DNA from 4 places in the Pseudoalteromonas sp. CnMc7-15 genome. Region 1 is predicted to be linked to each of the others. Evidence: predicted binding sites of a transcription regulator. Region 1 holds the regulator's gene; each other region holds the start of a gene.

Region 1 (4,118 bases):
TGTCATAATTTGCCGAAACACTGCGCACCAAAGAGGGGAGTAAAATAACCGGGATGTTATCTACGCAGTAGTACCCAAGGTCTTCGAGCACCCGTAACGCGACTGATTTTCCAGAACCCGAGCGACCACTGACAATGATAAGTTCCATCCGACAACTCCTTGTTTTACCCCAAGACGCACATTTAAACCACACCATGAACTAATACGGCGCGCATTAGTCGGCGATCAATTGATAAAGCTCTTGATCGCTGCTGGCTGAGCGCAGTTGTTTACACAGTTGTTTGTCTTTTAGTTTATCAGCAATTGTCGCTAAGGTCTTCAGGTGTTGTTCAGTCTCATTAGCCGGCACTAAAAGTGCGACAAAGATATCCACTGGACGGTTATCAATGGCATCAAAGTTAATGGCTTCGCGATTGGTTACAACAATGGCAATCGTACTGTCGATACCATCGAGACGGCCATGTGGAATAGCAACGCCTTTGCCGATGCCAGTACTGCCCAGCTTTTCGCGGGTTAGCAAAGCATCAAGTACCGATTGCTCGCTGAGGTGAGGACTGTGCTGATGAGCCACCTGAGAGAGGTACTCCAGCATTCTTTTTTTGCTATTAAAAAGGACCGCAGCTTTGCTGCAGTCCTTGGTAAAGAGTGAATCTAGGTTCATGTTAGTGACGAGATAATTTCTCTTTATGTTTAATCACTTGACGGTCGAGCTTATCAATTAAGCCGTCGATCGCCGCATACATATCCTGGTGCTCTGCGGTTGCGAACAGTTCACCACCGTTAACGTGAAGAGTAGCTTCTGCTTTTTGTGTTAGTTTTTCAATATCAAGAATGACATGCACATTATTTATATGGTCAAAGTGACGCTCTAATTTTGCAAATTTGCTATTCACATAGTTGCGAAGAGAATCAGTGATTTCTACGTGACGACCGGTAAGATTTAATTGCATAAGCATTTTCCTTCTTGTCTAACGTCTATATCAAACTTTTACGCTGATTTGACGGTGGAATGGCTAGCGATTCACGATATTTAGCAATCGTGCGCCGAGCCACTTTAATTCCTTGCTCGGCTAGTACGTCGGCAATCTTGCTATCACTCAACGGTTTAGCAGGATTCTCCGCAGCTACTAGCTTTTTGATCAATGCTCGAATCGCTGTGGACGAGCATTCACCTCCGTTTTCGGTTGTAACATGGCTGGAGAAAAAGTACTTCAGCTCAAAAATACCCCGTGGTGTATGCATATACTTTTGGGTGGTCACACGGGAAATCGTTGACTCATGCATTTCCACCATTTCGGCAACGTCATTAAGCACCATTGGCTTCATTGCCTCTTCACCATGTTCAAAGAATGCCTGTTGTTGTTGAACAATGCAATTAGTTACTTTAAGTAGCGTATCATTGCGTTGTTCCAAGCTCTTTATAAACCATTTCGCTTCTTGTAAATGCGAGCGAATAAATTGACTATCACTTTGCGACTTACAGCTTCGCGACATTGATGCATAGTGATCGTTAACGCGGATCTTAGGCATACTATCTGGGTTTAATTCAACCACCCAGCGGCCTTTAACTTTCTTCACTGATACATCTGGAATCACATACTCTGACTGCTCTCGCACAATCGTGGCTGCAGGAGTCGGATTTAAACTGTGTATCAGTGTCATCACCTCTTTTAACTGCGCTTCTTTAAGCTTAGTCTTTTTCATCAAGGTGCGATAGTCACGACTACCAAGCAAATCAATATAGTTACAAACTACCTCTTTGGTCTCTTCAAGCCAAGGGGTTTGTGGGTCAAATTGCTTGAGCTGGATCAACAAGCACTCTTGTAAAGAACGCGCACCAATTCCTACTGGATCAAAGAGTTGGATACGCTTAAGAACGGCTTCAATTTCATCGAGCTCGATACCATCGTCTTGTTCATCATGATTCAAGCTTTCCAGCAGATCTTCACAACTGACTGTTAAAATGCCGTTGTCATTGATGGCTTCAATGATGGCTGTGGCGATGGCCTCGTCGGTGGCACTAAAAGGTGTTAATTGCAGCTGCCACATTAAATAATCGTGTAACGACTCGGTGGTTTCGCCTTGGTAGATAGACTCATCTTCTGGCATAGGCCCAGAGGAGGCAACGGGAGCCGCACTAATATACTCATCCCAAGACACATCCATGGGCAAGTCTTCACTGATGGACTCGTTGTTCATGGCATCAGCACTTTCAACTTCATCCTTACTGGCGCTGGCCGTCTCGGCGGTATCGTTATTTTGGTTGTCGGACGTCGACTCTTTTTGCTCTTGGTTGTCGTTATTGTCGGCGTAATTGTCTTCTTCAACTTCAAGTAATGGGTTGGCGTCCAACGCCTCTTGAATTTCTTGTTGGAGATCCAAAGTACTGAGCTGCAACAGGCGAATCGCTTGCTGCAATTGTGGGGTCATTGTTAATTGCTGGCCTAGGCGCAGCTGTAATGATTGCCTCATGTATCTCTAACAATCCTTTAATCGTTATAATCTAAACTGCTCACCCAAATAGACGTCGCGAACCGTTTGATCGGCAAGAACTTGCTCTGGAGTGCCAGAAGCAATGAGCTCGCCATGGGAAACAATGTATGCGGTTTCACATACGTCTAGGGTCTCTCGCACATTGTGGTCGGTGATTAATACACCAATGCCACGATTGCGCAGATGCTCTATGATTTTCTTTATATCTAACACTGAAATAGGGTCGACACCAGCAAAAGGTTCATCCAACAAGATAAACTTGGGGTTTGCCGCCAATGCTCGCGCTATTTCTACCCGGCGACGTTCGCCACCAGATAACGCCATTCCTTGTGAGTCTCGAATGTGCTGTATATTAAACTCATCAAGTAGGCCCTCAAGCTCGCTTTCACGCTCTGCTTTGCTTAAGCCCTTGCGGGTTTCTAGGATGGCCATCAAATTTTGAAAAACTGTCAGCTTTCGAAAAATAGATGATTCCTGCGGTAAATAACCAATACCTAAGCGCGCACGAGAGTGCATCGGCATCAAGGTGATATCCTCATCATCAATACTGATGGTGCCTTTATCACTGGGTACTAAGCCAACTATCATGTAAAAAGTAGTTGTCTTACCGGCTCCATTAGGGCCGAGCAAGCCGACGATACTACCTGCTTGTACTTCTAAGCCCACACTTTTGACGACCTCCCGGCCTTTATAGCTTTTCGCTAATTTTTGTGCTTTAAGAGTCGCCATTATTGCTCTTTCTCCGGCGTATCGTCACTTTGTGGTGTTAATGTTGTGCGCACTCGTGTGCTGGAGTTTTCATCTTTTTCGGCGGTGATCAGCTGTTTGGCAATATCATAGCTTATGGTTTCGGCAACGATATGCTGGTCGGCCATGGCAATCTTAGCATCACCTTGAATTTTAAGGGTCTCAGAGGCGACGTCATAACGAATTTCCAGCGCCTGTGCAGAAATCTCGGTGCCATCTTCCATCACTTCGGTGTACACAGCTGGTGAGCCGGTGGCTACGAGCAATTGCTTGTTATCACCCAATTCTGGACGACGGTGAGCCTCAAGGCGGTCAGCTTTTATTTCCCGTTTGCCGTGAACAATATGCACGTTCTTATCAAAAATAGTGATATTTTCTTTGATCAGTGCTTGTTGTTTGTCGGCATCAATTAACACTTCCTTGGCGGTGATTTGCTCAGCAGTAGCGCTGGCAGAGCACAAGCCAATTGCGATGGATGTAATTAATGCACTGATTTTATTGGTCATAATATATTGTTCGCGTATGTTCTGTTAATTCAACTATCTCTGTATTGAGGTCTGCTTTCAAGCCTTGCCCGGTGATCTTCATATTCGGGCCACTTAATACTACAGCCTGCTCGGACTCCATGCGCTGGCTATCTATATCAACTTGAATGGCCTCAGCGCTGACCTTCTCAATCATCGCCCCTTCTTTTAAGTTGGTGGCGGTGACGTTATTTTCCAAGATCAAAATGTTGTTGTTGTATAAAGTCGCTTCATCGGCGTTTACCTGCCAATTTTCTGTTTCACCATATAAGGTAAATACCGGCTTGGTGAAATGTGTAAACCCGAGCTCTTGATACAGCTCCATTTCCTCAGCATAAACGGTGTGGCTTAACT
Region 2 (4,118 bases), on a different contig from region 1:
AAACATGACCCAAAGTGGCGGCCTTTTCAATCCCGTATTGGCGAACGATTTGTATGCCGATAAGAAAGCGTTGCGTACTGGAGATATCATTACTGTGGTACTGCGTGAGTCAACGCAAGCATCAAAAACGGCGAAAACAGAAACTGACAGGGAGACTGAGCTGGGGTTAGAGCCGGTTATTGGTTTAGGCGGCAATCCGGTCAATATCGGTGGAGATAGCATTCAAATGGGTGTGAACTCAGATGCTTCGTTCACCGGCGACGCTAAATCTAATCAATCCAACAGTTTGTCAGGCAATATTTCCGTGAACGTGATGCGCGTGCTGCCCAATGGTAATTTGGTGATTCGTGGCGAAAAGTGGTTAACGCTTAATACTGGCCAGGAGTTTATTCGCTTAGAAGGCATTGTTCGCCCAGCTGACGTGAGCTCCGAAAACACAGTAGAAAGTAGCCGTATCGCTAATGCGCGTATTCAATATTCTGGCAAAGGCGAGCTGCAAGAAACGCAAAGTGCCGGTTGGCTATCACGGTTCTTTATGAGCACTTTGTTCCCATTCTAAGGAGTCCAGTCATGAAATGGTTAAACCTTATCGTGTTCTGCATGGCGTTGACTAGCTGGCAAAGTTTTGCCGAGCGTGTCAAAGATGTGGCCATGGTTGAGGGCGTACGTAGTAACCAATTAGTGGGTTATGGTCTGGTTGTGGGTCTGCCTGGCACGGGAGAGAAGAGCCGCTTTACCGAACAAAGCTTTAAAGCGATGTTGAATAACTTTGGCATTACTTTGCCGGCCAACCTTAAGCCTAAGATTAATAATGTTGCAGCGGTTGCCGTTCATGCGGATATGCCGGCGTTTATCAAACCCGGCCAGAGTATGGATGTCACTGTATCTTCAGTAGGCAGTGCCGAGAGCCTACGCGGTGGTACCTTATTGCAAACCTTTTTAAAAGGTGTCGATGGTAATATTTATGCTATTGCTCAAGGTAGCTTAGTTGTTAGTGGATTAGGCGCGCAAGGGCTTGATGGCTCACGTGTGGTGGTCAATACGCCAACTGTGGGTCGAATTCCTAATGGCGGCATTGTCGAGCGCGCGATCCCGAGTCCCTTTACCCAAGGGGATTACATTACCTTTAATCTTAATCGCCCTGACTTTACTACCGCGAAGCGCTTGTCCGATACCATTAATAATCTTGTCGGGCCGAATACCGCAATGGCAATGGACGCCGCGTCAGTGCGCGTAACTGCCCCACGTGATGTTTCGCAACGAGTTGCTTATTTATCGACGCTGGAAAACCTTGAATTCACTCCTGCCGATAATGCTGCGAAAATCATTGTCAACTCCCGTACTGGCACCATAGTGATTGGCAAAAATGTTAAGTTGCAGCCAGCGGCTATTACTCATGGCGGGCTCACAGTGACCATCGCCGAAAATGCAGAAGTGTCGCAGCCCAATGCATTGGCCGAGGGTGAGACGGTGGTGACCAATCAAAGTATTATCGATGTGCGTGAAGACGACTCGCGTGCCTTTGTTTTTGACCCCGGGGTGAGTTTAGATGATCTTGTGCGCGCGATTAATGAAGTGGGCGCCGCACCGGGAGATTTAATGGCCATTCTTGAGGCGTTAAAAGAGGCTGGTGCTATTAATGGTCAGTTGGTGGTCATTTAAATCTGATACTGCAACCGCAAACCCCAGGTGCCCAAAGCCTTGGGGTTTGCTGTTTTTATAGCCACCTAAGTTCTTGTTAATCAGAACGATAAAGTCAGTGGTACGTTTTTTGCTTTAGTTTTTGCATCTAGTCATAACTTTGTCAGTCTTATGGATGCTAACCAACTGCAAACGCAAAGCGTCTTCGATCTCAATAGCTTAGATAAGCTTCGTCAAGATGCGTTAAAACAGCCTGCCGGCAGCGACGGCGAGCGCGAGGCCCTAAAGCAAGCAGCGCAGCAGTTTGAGTCTATCTTTACGCAAATGCTGCTCAAAAGCATGCGCAAAGCCAATGAAGCCTTCGAAGATGAAGACAGTCCGTTTAATGCCAGCAGCGTTAAATACTTCCAAGACATGCATGATCAGCAGCTCTCCAGTGAGTTATCGGCGAATGGCTCATTGGGCTTGGCCGATTTGATTGTGCAACAGTTATCGCCACAAAAAGACAGCTATATGCCTGCGTCAGCTTTGCGGGATGCACGATTAAACAACGCGCAAGTGAAAACCCAAGAACAACACACTGAGGCATCTCCTATCGCTCACAAAGCCGATTTCGCCAATGCCAAAGAGTTTGTCGAAGGGGTGTGGGACGTTGCCCGTGAAGCGGCCGGTAAAATCGGTGTGCATCCCGGTGTTATGGTTGCTCAAGCTGCATTGGAAACTGGTTGGGGCAAGCACATTATTAAAACTGCGAGCGGTGAAAGTTCGAACAATTTATTTAATATCAAAGCGCACCGTGACTGGCAGGGGGAAGCGACTGTAAAACCAACATTAGAGTATGAAGGAGGAGTTGCGGTTCAGCGCAAAGAACCGTTCCGAGTGTATGACTCTATTAAGCAAAGTTTCGATGATTTTGTCTCATTTTTGAAAACTAATCCCCGTTACCAGCAGGCTTTAGATGTGGCCGATAAGCCTCATCAGTTTATCGACGCTATACAACAAGCTGGCTACGCCACCGATCCACAGTATGCAGAGAAAATTAAACGCGTGTTAGGACAAAGCGAATTACGTGCCCTAGCCGGTGATCTGCTAAGGCAAGGAGAGTAGATCATGTCATTTAACCTACTAAACATTGCCAGTTCAGGCATTCGTGCCAATACCGAGCTGCTTAATACTACCAGTAAAAATATTGCCAACATTAATACCGAAGGCTACGTGCGCGAGCGTACAGAGCATGGCACCACCTTCGACAATCAGGTTGGCCGTGGACAAACCTATCGTCTGCTCAATGAGTTTGCACAACAGCAACTCAATAGAGACACCTCTAATCGCTCCTTCTTTGAGCGCTTTATGGAGGAAGCACAGCGTATTGATAGCCAGTTTTCCGAGGAGTCTAATAGCCTGTCTACGCAAATCAATGGCATGTTTAATAATTTGCAAGAGGCGCTGAATCAGCCCTCTAACAACGTTACCCGCTCGTTGTTCTTCACCAACGCGGAAAACTTTGTTAATCAGATGGATAGGTTGTCAGGAATTGTATCGCAACAAAAGAGTGTGGTGAATGATCAGCTTGGGATCCTTGCTGATGAAGCCAATGGCTTAATTGAGAAAATTAGTGAGCTGAATAACCAAATTACGGCTGTTCATGGCAAGAAAGATCAAGCTGATGCCAGCTCGGTCTATAACGAGCGCGACAAAGCGATTAAAGATCTTTCAGAGCTAATGAACCTAGAAACACTCGATGGGCCTCATGGTGAAAAATTGGTGTTCATGTCTACAGGTGAAGCTTTGGTTATGGAAAATGGTAGCTTTAACTTGTTCTCGTTAAATGGCGATCCAGATCCGAATCTTAAGGAACTTCGCCTTGATGTGACCTCCGGACAAGCCAATAGCTTAGAGGTTGATACCAACAGCTTAAAAGGTGAGATTGGTGGCCTGCTGGCTTATCGAGACGAGGTACTCATACCGGCGCAAAATCAGCTGGGGCAAATGGGCTTATCATTGGCCGACGCCTTCAACCAGCAAAACCGCTTGGGGATGGACGCCAACGGTGAAATAGGAGGTGATCTGTTCACTTTGCCCACCGTCAACGGCTTACCATTCGCCGCTAATGCGGGGTCGGGCAATTTGCAGGCTGGTTTAGAGCAGGGGATGGGCAAAGAGATTCCGGCAACGGATTTCCGTGTTACCTTTACTTCGCCAACAACCGTAGAGATAGTGCCCCTTAATAATAAAGGTGAGCCTATCGGTACGCCGTCGACGGCCAACGTAACGGCGGGAGTGATAGACTCAACCACAGTAACAAGTGGCGAGTCTTACGGCTTAGATATTGATGTGACAGGTGCGCCAGCGGCGGGAGATAGCTTTGATATCAAGTTAAATGCCTTTGCAGCCAGCAATGTTGGGTTGGCGACCACGCGGCCAGAAAAGCTGGCATTAGCGTCGCCAATTCGCACCGAAACAGCGTTAAATAACGT
Region 3 (4,118 bases), on a different contig from region 1:
ATTGCGCCGCTCCGCGTATTCCCCCTAAAGGATTTTTAATTTCATGAGCAAGGTTACGAATTAAGGTACGCGCCGCTTGGTGTTGATGCATTTGGTTGGACGCCTGATCAAGGCGAATTTCTTCGTCGGTTTGGCGAATTTCAAACAGCAGAAAATACTGATCTTGGTGGCTTAAACGCCGACAGTTGAGCGCCAAATTGGCATGGCGAGAGTCTACGAATACCACGTCAGCTCTGTGTTGGTGGCAATCGACCCCTTGTTTAAGGGTATAGTCAGCGATACGCTCCAATTCTACCGAGTGGTAATTAAATAATGCTTTGAAAGGCTGGCCCACAATGCGTTTTAAGCCTAGCCCAAGGAGTTCGGTACAGCTGGTATTGGCATACACCAGATTGAAATCTTGGTCTAAGACTAAAATAGCGGTATGTAGGTTTTCCCACATTTGTTGGAAAAAATCACGAGGAAGCTTCATTATTAATTTCGGTATTGCACCAATTTGGTGCGAGTTATCTTAGCAGTATTTAGCCGGGTTGCCCAATCGGTGTGCAACCCGGAGTGATATGCAGCTTAAGGGCCTGTGATCACTGAACGGCGATGCAGATAAAATGTCACAGGCTCAGAAGTAGCCAGCTGTTTACCATTGCCATCCACTAGGCGTAACCGTACTTGATGCGCCCCTCTATCAACATTACGCATAACAAATACCGTTGATGATTGTGGTTTATCGTAAGGCTTTCCGTCGAGCATAAGTTGCACGCGGTGGCCTTGCATAAAGCGCGGTGACACTTGGCCGGTAACATGTACAGAGCCTGTGTTATCACGAATTGTTTCTTCTTGATTTGGAGTGGTAATAGCGACTGAGAAATTAACTCCTTGGTCAGCGCTATTATCTTGCTCAAGAATTTGCGTGTTAGTTGAGGGCATACTCATCGCTGGGGAGTTTAACTTTACCTTCTCAGCTCCTTTTCTTGGAGAGTCAGAAAAAACTAATACACCGTTCTCATCCTTCCATACATAGATGCTTTTATTGGTTGCGTTGGCGTTAAAGGCACTCAAACCCAGAACCATGAAAACGCATAAGATAGACCACTTCGTTGTCACGCTACTTCCTATTTTACGTTTATTATTCTTATAGTTAGCCGAAAATTAACCAATTGCTTGGTTAAACCCTAACTTTAGTCTATTTACAACTTTTTTACCATAAAAAAAGCCTGCTAAGCAGGCTTTGAGAACACACATGATATAACTAAGTGGTAGTTATGCGGTTTACACGCTGTAGTACATTTCAAATTCTACAGGGTGTGTAGTCATGTTGAGCTTTTCTACTTCAGCTGATTTCAAGCCGATGTATGCATCAATAAGGTCGTCAGTGAATACGCCGCCTTGCGTCAAGAATTCACGATCCGCATCAAGTGAATCAAGAGCTTCTTGCAATGACGCTGCCACTGTTGGAATCTCTGCTGCCTCTTCTGCAGGTAAGTCATATAGATCTTTATCCATGGCGTCGCCAGGGTGGATCTTATTCTTAATGCCGTCAAGACCCGCCATTAGCATCGCTGAGAAGGCAAGGTATGGGTTCGCTGTAGGATCTGGGAAGCGTACCTCAATACGGCGAGCTTTCTCTGATGGAACCACAGGGATACGAATAGACGCTGAGCGGTTACGTGCTGAATAAGCAAGCATAACAGGTGCTTCGAAACCCGGAACAAGGCGCTTGTATGAGTTTGTCGAAGCGTTGGCAAAGGCGTTAATAGCTTTGGCGTGCTTGATGATACCACCGATGTAGTAAAGCGCTTCTTCTGATAGACCACCATACTTGTCGCCTGCAAAGATGTTCTTACCATCTTTACCTAGAGATTGGTGACAATGCATGCCTGAACCGTTGTCGCCAACCACAGGCTTAGGCATGAAAGTAGCGGTTTTACCATATAGATGCGCCATGTTGTGAATAACATACTTCATCTCTTGAATTTCGTCCGCCTTCAAAACCATGGTGTTAAAGCGGGTGGCGATTTCGTTTTGGCCGGCTGTTGCTACTTCGTGGTGATGAGCTTCAACGACTTGGCCGAGTTCTTCAAGCACCATGCAAGTGGCACTACGCCAATCTTGTGATGAGTCCACTGGAGCAACAGGGAAGTAACCACCTTTGACGCCAGGACGGTGACCGGTGTTACCGCCTTCGTAATCTTTATCTGAGTTCCAGCATGCTTCTTCAGCGTCGATTTTATACATTGACCCAGACATATCTGTTTTGTACTTAACATCGTCAAAAAGGAAAAATTCTGGTTCAGGGCCAAACAGAATCGTATCGGCAATACCTGTTGAGCGCATATATTCTTCAGCACGCTTGGCCACAGAGCGAGGATCGCGCTCATAGCCTTGAAGAGTTGAAGGTTCAACAACGTCACAACGTACGATAAGTGTTGTTTCTTCGGCGAACGGATCAAGCTTAGCGCTTTCAGCATCAGGCATCAGCACCATGTCTGACTCGTTAATGCCTTTCCAGCCTGCAATTGAAGAGCCGTCAAACATTTTACCGTCTTCAAAGAAGTCTTCATCAGCCTGGTGATGAGGAATAGAGACATGCTGCTCTTTACCTTTGGTGTCGGTGAAACGAAGGTCAACGAATTTTACGTCGTGCTCTTTAATAAAATCTAATACCGATTGTGACATGTGTCCTCCAACTATGGATTATTATTTGCTGCAATTTACTGCATTTGTGCATGGGTAAGCTTAAACCATGCCAAAAGTGTAAGCGTCTGTTTAGTAAGGGGTTACTTTCTATTTGGTAATCTCAAACTTATTTTTTGCACCAACAGGGTGCGAACTTGCTACATTGTAGTGCAAATTTTTCAGGCTGCATTGTCATGTATCAAGGGATGACTCAAATAAGGATGTGAGCGCACTAAAAAACACTGATAGCACAATCTCGGTGTCATTTTTATGTCAAGCGACTAGGCTATGTTAGGCACGGAAGTAAATTAATTAGCTGGATAAACTTTCATCTAGTGGCGTTATAAGGGATAATACGCGACCTTTTAAACTCGACACAGGTGGCCCGCGCCGCTGGGTGTGGATCATTTAGGAAATATGGGGTTAGCCTCTAAGTAAATATATGAGCATCGAAAAGTTAAGAAATATCGCGATTATCGCACACGTTGACCATGGTAAAACGACTTTGGTTGATAAATTGCTTGAGCAATCGGGCACACTACAAACCCGTGGTGGCAACGAAGAGCGAGTGATGGACTCGAACGATCTTGAAAAAGAACGTGGTATTACCATCCTAGCTAAAAACACGGCAATCAACTGGAAAGACTACCATATCAATATCGTCGATACCCCTGGGCACGCCGACTTTGGTGGCGAGGTAGAGCGCGTACTTTCGATGGCTGACTCCGTACTATTACTTGTTGACGCACAAGAAGGGCCAATGCCGCAGACGCGCTTTGTAACGCAAAAAGCGTTCGCGCAAGGGCTGAAGCCAATCGTTGTTATTAACAAGGTTGATAAGCCGGGTGCACGCCCTGATTGGGTTATGGATCAAGTATTTGACTTGTTCGATAACTTAGGTGCAACCGACGAACAGTTAGACTTTAAAGTTATTTATGCATCAGCGATTAATGGTTGGGCAACGCTCGATTTAGATGAGCCTTCTGACAACATGGAGCCAATGTTTGAAGCCATCGTGAAAGAAGTTGAAGCACCAGATGCGGATCCAGAAGGGCCGCTACAGATGCAAATCTCACAGCTTGATTACAACTCGTATGTTGGCGTTATCGGCGTAGGCCGTATTAAGCGTGGTACTGTGAAAGTAAATCAGCAGGTTACTATTGTCGGTGCTGATGGTAGTAAACGTAACGGCAAAGTGGGCCAAGTGCTTACTTACTTAGGTCTTGACCGTCATGATGCGACAGAGGCAACTGCCGGCGACATCATCGCGGTGAGTGGCCTTGGCGAGTTGAAAATCTCTGATACCATCTGTGATGTCAACACAGTTGAAGCGTTACCAGCACTGAGTGTTGATGAGCCTACTGTTACCATGACGTTCTCTGTAAACACCTCACCTTTTGCTGGCCAAGAAGGTAAATACGTCACCTCACGTAATATCCTTGAGC
Region 4 (4,118 bases), on a different contig from region 1:
CCGTTACCGTCAGGGAGTAAGGTAATATTGTCGGCTTCTTGGTGCTCAGCCCAGGCATTCATCACAAATGTATCGTTTACCGACACGCAGACAATGTCATCTACGCCATTTTGTTTTAGTACACCGGCAAGCTCGTTGTAGCGTGGTAAGTGTGTTGACGAGCAGGTTGGTGTAAACGCACCGGGCAATGAGAAAACCACGACCGTCTTACCTGAAAAGATATCGTCTGAGGTAAGTTGTTGCCATTGCTCGCCTTTACGCACTGCAAATGTCACCTGAGGAATTCGTTGGCCTTCGCTGTTGTTTAATGTTGTCATACTGATAATCTCCTTTCGATGTGTTGGGTACAGTGTGACAAAAGCGAATTGATTTGTATATCAGTAAGAATTGATGACTTTGATTGTTAAAATCGAACGTTGAACGTATCTTGATTTTAAATGGTACGCAGGAAAGTGCTGAGCCTAGGCTATTGGCTCAGCAACACTAAGTCGTTGAGTTGAATATTCGCCAGTGGCCGTTTACCAATATTAGTGGCAATGGCACTGTGTTGGTAAAGCTGATTCACTTCTACACGGTGTAAGGTGGTTACCTGACGTGGCAAATGTTTGCCTGCATAGGTGGTGAGGTTGCTGCTATGCGCCAAAGTGAGTTGCTGACCCATCACTAAGCCGTTGGCTTTACCTAAGTTGACAACTACTTGGTCACCATCAATATGCTGAATTAATCCACGGGTGGGTAGGCAGCGCAGCTCATTGTTAAGGTCAAACATCACTTTCTCACTAAGCGCAGTAATGGCTCGTCCGTATTGGCTTTGCCAAAAAGTGCCACTGTTTACATCGATACGAGCGGTTTTTTCAAACTGCCAAGGCCCTTGAGTTTGATAGGCTTTTTGCCATATTTTTTCAAAGCTCAAGGCATCGAATAACGCAAACTCTACATTAAAATAGCGGTTATAGCTTTCATCCTGCCAAAATGCATAATCATTATTCAATTGCTTGCCGGTGGAAATATCGGTGATTTGCGAGAGTAACACGTACTGACTGTTACTTTTGCCGCGAATATATTCCAGTACGTTTTCATCATACTGAAATTGCTGTGTAAAGAAGGGGCTAACATCCACTGCTTCTTTAAAATAAGGAATAGGCAGCATAGCTAATTGCGTTTGGCTCATAATTGCGTAGAGCTGCTTAGTAAAAGCAGGGGCTACGTCAAATATTTGACCATAACGAGCTTGCTGTGGATTATCCAATGCCGTGCGTGTGAGGGCAAAGTGGCTAATAAAGTCGTGTTCAGGGCATTGCTGTGGGTTGTCTAACACTTCAATTTGCATGGTGACACTGATCATGCCATCACTTTGTTGCTCTTCGAGAAGCTGCATTTGTTGTACTTGACCATGTGCTTGCAAAGAAAGGTGATCCTGAGTGAGCACGCCGTTAGTCAAGGTCTGCACACTGGATAGCTCCAGCCCTGAATATAATAACGCCTGTTTTATAGCGTCACTGACCGCGTTGGCGCGTGCTGTTTCGGTATCTCCATCCTCTAAAGTCGCAACCCCTGTGGTTTGCAACCATTGGGCGCTGACACTCGGGCTTATTAGTGCAATCATCAGTGCGCACACAGATGCCAAATATCGCATAGTTATCCCACCTAAAAATGTTCTTGCAACAAAGATAGCAAAGAACATACCAACTCCCCTGTAATAGTGGCATTTATCGTGCATACTACTGAGCATAGGTTTAGAGACAATCAGTGTGGAGCAAAACATGCTACGAATGATGATACTGCTGATCAGCACATGGAGCATGCTCGGTTGCAGCAGCGTGTTTGATAAGCACGTTGAATACACCATAGAGCAACCTGACAATTATCCGATTTTACGGGCGATTGGTTATGCACCTATCGCCCCACAGCCCGGTGAAAGCGCTCAGCAAAAATCACTGATGGCGATGAAAGCTTCGAAGATAGAAGCCTATCGGGAGTTGGCGGAGCAGGTTTATGGCCAACAAATGCAAGGGCAAACCACCGTTGCCAATGCCATTGCCGGAGATGATGTACTGCAAGCGCGGGTTCAAGGGGTGATCCGAGGGGCTCGAGTTAAACGCAGTTATGTTGTTGGCGATAGTTATGCGACTGAATTAGAGCTGGATATGAAGCTAGTACACGATCTTTACATTACTCAGAGTAAGCCTCGCAAGGTAAAAAAGGTCACTTACTACTGAGGTGCTTGCTGATATACAACATTGCCCCAAGTGTACGCCAGTGCGCTTGGGTTTATCTTTTCTTGCCTTTATACACCTGCATTTTTGCTTTAATTTCTAATATCAAACTTATTCTAAGCACCTCTTTATACTGCATTTACGGCTAACATCGGGTGCTGCAGAACTGAAAATCACTGCTATGCTTTAATAAATCAAACCCATTGCGTCCTAAGCGGTGCGCAGAAACTATGTAGGCCTTTAGGACGTAGTGAGCAGTGCGAAAATTATAAATAAAATACGGTGGCTGGGGCTAGGTTTAGTGTTCGCCATGACGTTGCTCATGAGTGGCATTCACGCTGGCGCAACTATGGACAGCGGCTTGTTTCAAACGCTTATGCGCAACCAATACGGTACTCAACGTTTACTGGTGGCGCAGCGCTGGCAGCAATTACTAGCTAGCTTGAGTGCTGAAACCGAAACCCGCAAAGTGCAACTGGTCAATCAGTTTTTTGCCACGCAAGTGCGCTATCGCACCGACCAACTTCTCTACAAACAACAAGATTATTGGGCAACGCCATTAGAAACCTTAGGTCAGGGGCTGGGCGATTGTGAAGACTACGCCATAGCGAAATACGCGTCATTGAGGATGCTAGGCATCGCTGATAATAAGCTGCGGCTTATCTATGTTAAAGCGCAAATAGGCGGCCCTCGCAGCCGAGAGTTTCAAGCGCATATGGTGTTGGGTTATTACCCGACCCCCAGTAGCCAACCCATCATTCTCGACTCGCTCACAAGTGCTATTTTGCCAGCAGCGAAGCGCACTGATTTATATCCGGTTTTCAGCTTTAACAGTGAAGGTCTGTGGACTGCAACGTCAACTCACAGTGTGGCCGACCCTCGGGCGAGATTATCTCGCTGGCATTCGGTTTTAAAGAAAATGGAACAGCAAGGAGTTAGGTGGTGATAAAGCAAGCATCTACAGCGTCCAGTGGGGCGCACCGTATATCTCTGGTGGTACAACTGTGGCTGGTGATTGTGGTTATTGCTTTGAGTGGGTTGATCAGCAGCGTACTCATTAGCGGGTACAATGTTAAATCTAGCTTCACCGAAGAGCTTTATTTGAAAAACGCCGATAATGCCACAACCTTAGCACTTGCGCTCAGTCAGATGGACAAAGACCCAGTGACGGTTGAACTTTTCGTCTCAGCAGCCTTTGATACCGGCCACTATCAGCAGATTAAATTAGTCGATACACAGGGGGAAGTTGTGGTTGAGCGTTCGCTTGCACAGCATGAACATGCTTCAGTACCTAGTTGGTTTGCACAGATGTTTGCTTTTGAGGTCGACGCCGGCGTTGCACAAATAAGCAATGGTTGGCAGCAATACGGCACCTTGTATATTCAGAGTCAGCAAAGATATGCATTAGAAGCTTTATGGGACAATGTGCTCAATTTAGCCAGTGGTTTTGCTATCGTTGCGTTATTGAGCTGTATTGCTGCTTCACTCATTTTACGTTGGGTTCTGAAGCCTTTAGAGCGAGTGGTCGCTCAAGCCCAAGGGTTCTCAAAAAAGCAATTTAAGCAGCTTGCAGTTCCCAATACGGCCGAACTAGCTGAGGTGACAGAGGCGATGAATCATCTGGCTGAGCGCTTTGGTGGCATTCTGCGCGAAGGGAACGAGCGTATCGCCCGCGCACAATACCTAGCCCAGCATGATACAACAACAGGGCTTGCCAATGGTCGGTACTTCCTGTCGCGTATGGAGCAAGAGTTAAAGCAAGTTAGTCATCATCAGCAAGTGCTGATACTAATGCGTTTAGCAAATTACGAGCAACTGCGGGGGAGCTTAAACCCGGAACAGTTTTATAGCTTGGAGAAAGAGCTGGCGCAGTTACTGATTAGGTATGCAGAAACTCAGCAA

The links. Region 1 encodes sigma-54, which starts transcription at its own class of promoters, with help from an activator protein. Its sites were predicted from a motif close to GTTGGCACGNNNNTNGNNT; they were not measured.
Region 2: a site for sigma-54 is predicted at 1,759-1,777, ahead of flgJ (flagellar assembly peptidoglycan hydrolase FlgJ). Genes of this name have one in related genera too.
Region 3: a site for sigma-54 is predicted at 2,730-2,748, ahead of glnA (glutamate--ammonia ligase). Genes of this name have one in related genera too.
Region 4: a site for sigma-54 is predicted at 1,672-1,690, ahead of MHM95_RS15540 (flagellar assembly protein T N-terminal domain-containing protein). Genes of this name have one in related genera too.

The regions. Positions count from the first base shown of each region.
Region 1 covers NZ_JAKRFT010000005.1:305,907-310,024, reverse strand. The annotation lists gene rapZ (RNase adapter RapZ) at 1-148, opposite strand, end outside; gene ptsN (PTS IIA-like nitrogen regulatory protein PtsN) at 215-661, opposite strand; gene hpf (ribosome hibernation promoting factor) at 663-950, opposite strand; gene MHM95_RS14070 (RNA polymerase factor sigma-54) at 976-2,472, opposite strand; gene lptB (LPS export ABC transporter ATP-binding protein) at 2,497-3,222, opposite strand; gene lptA (lipopolysaccharide transport periplasmic protein LptA) at 3,222-3,746, opposite strand; gene lptC (LPS export ABC transporter periplasmic protein LptC) at 3,736-4,118, opposite strand, start outside.
Region 2 covers NZ_JAKRFT010000006.1:148,944-153,061, reverse strand. The annotation lists gene flgH (flagellar basal body L-ring protein FlgH) at 1-559, shown strand, start outside; gene MHM95_RS15435 (flagellar basal body P-ring protein FlgI) at 571-1,662, shown strand; gene flgJ (flagellar assembly peptidoglycan hydrolase FlgJ) at 1,813-2,748, shown strand; gene flgK (flagellar hook-associated protein FlgK) at 2,752-4,118, shown strand, end outside.
Region 3 covers NZ_JAKRFT010000003.1:661,142-665,259, reverse strand. The annotation lists gene glnL (nitrogen regulation protein NR(II)) at 1-472, opposite strand, end outside; gene MHM95_RS10340 (DUF4124 domain-containing protein) at 568-1,101, opposite strand; gene glnA (glutamate--ammonia ligase) at 1,267-2,673, opposite strand; gene typA (translational GTPase TypA) at 3,116-4,118, shown strand, end outside.
Region 4 covers NZ_JAKRFT010000006.1:174,812-178,929, reverse strand. The annotation lists gene MHM95_RS15545 (glutathione peroxidase) at 1-317, opposite strand, end outside; gene MHM95_RS15540 (flagellar assembly protein T N-terminal domain-containing protein) at 467-1,636, opposite strand; gene MHM95_RS15535 (LPP20 family lipoprotein) at 1,764-2,219, shown strand; gene MHM95_RS15530 (transglutaminase-like cysteine peptidase) at 2,527-3,162, shown strand; gene MHM95_RS15525 (LapD/MoxY N-terminal periplasmic domain-containing protein) at 3,159-4,118, shown strand, end outside.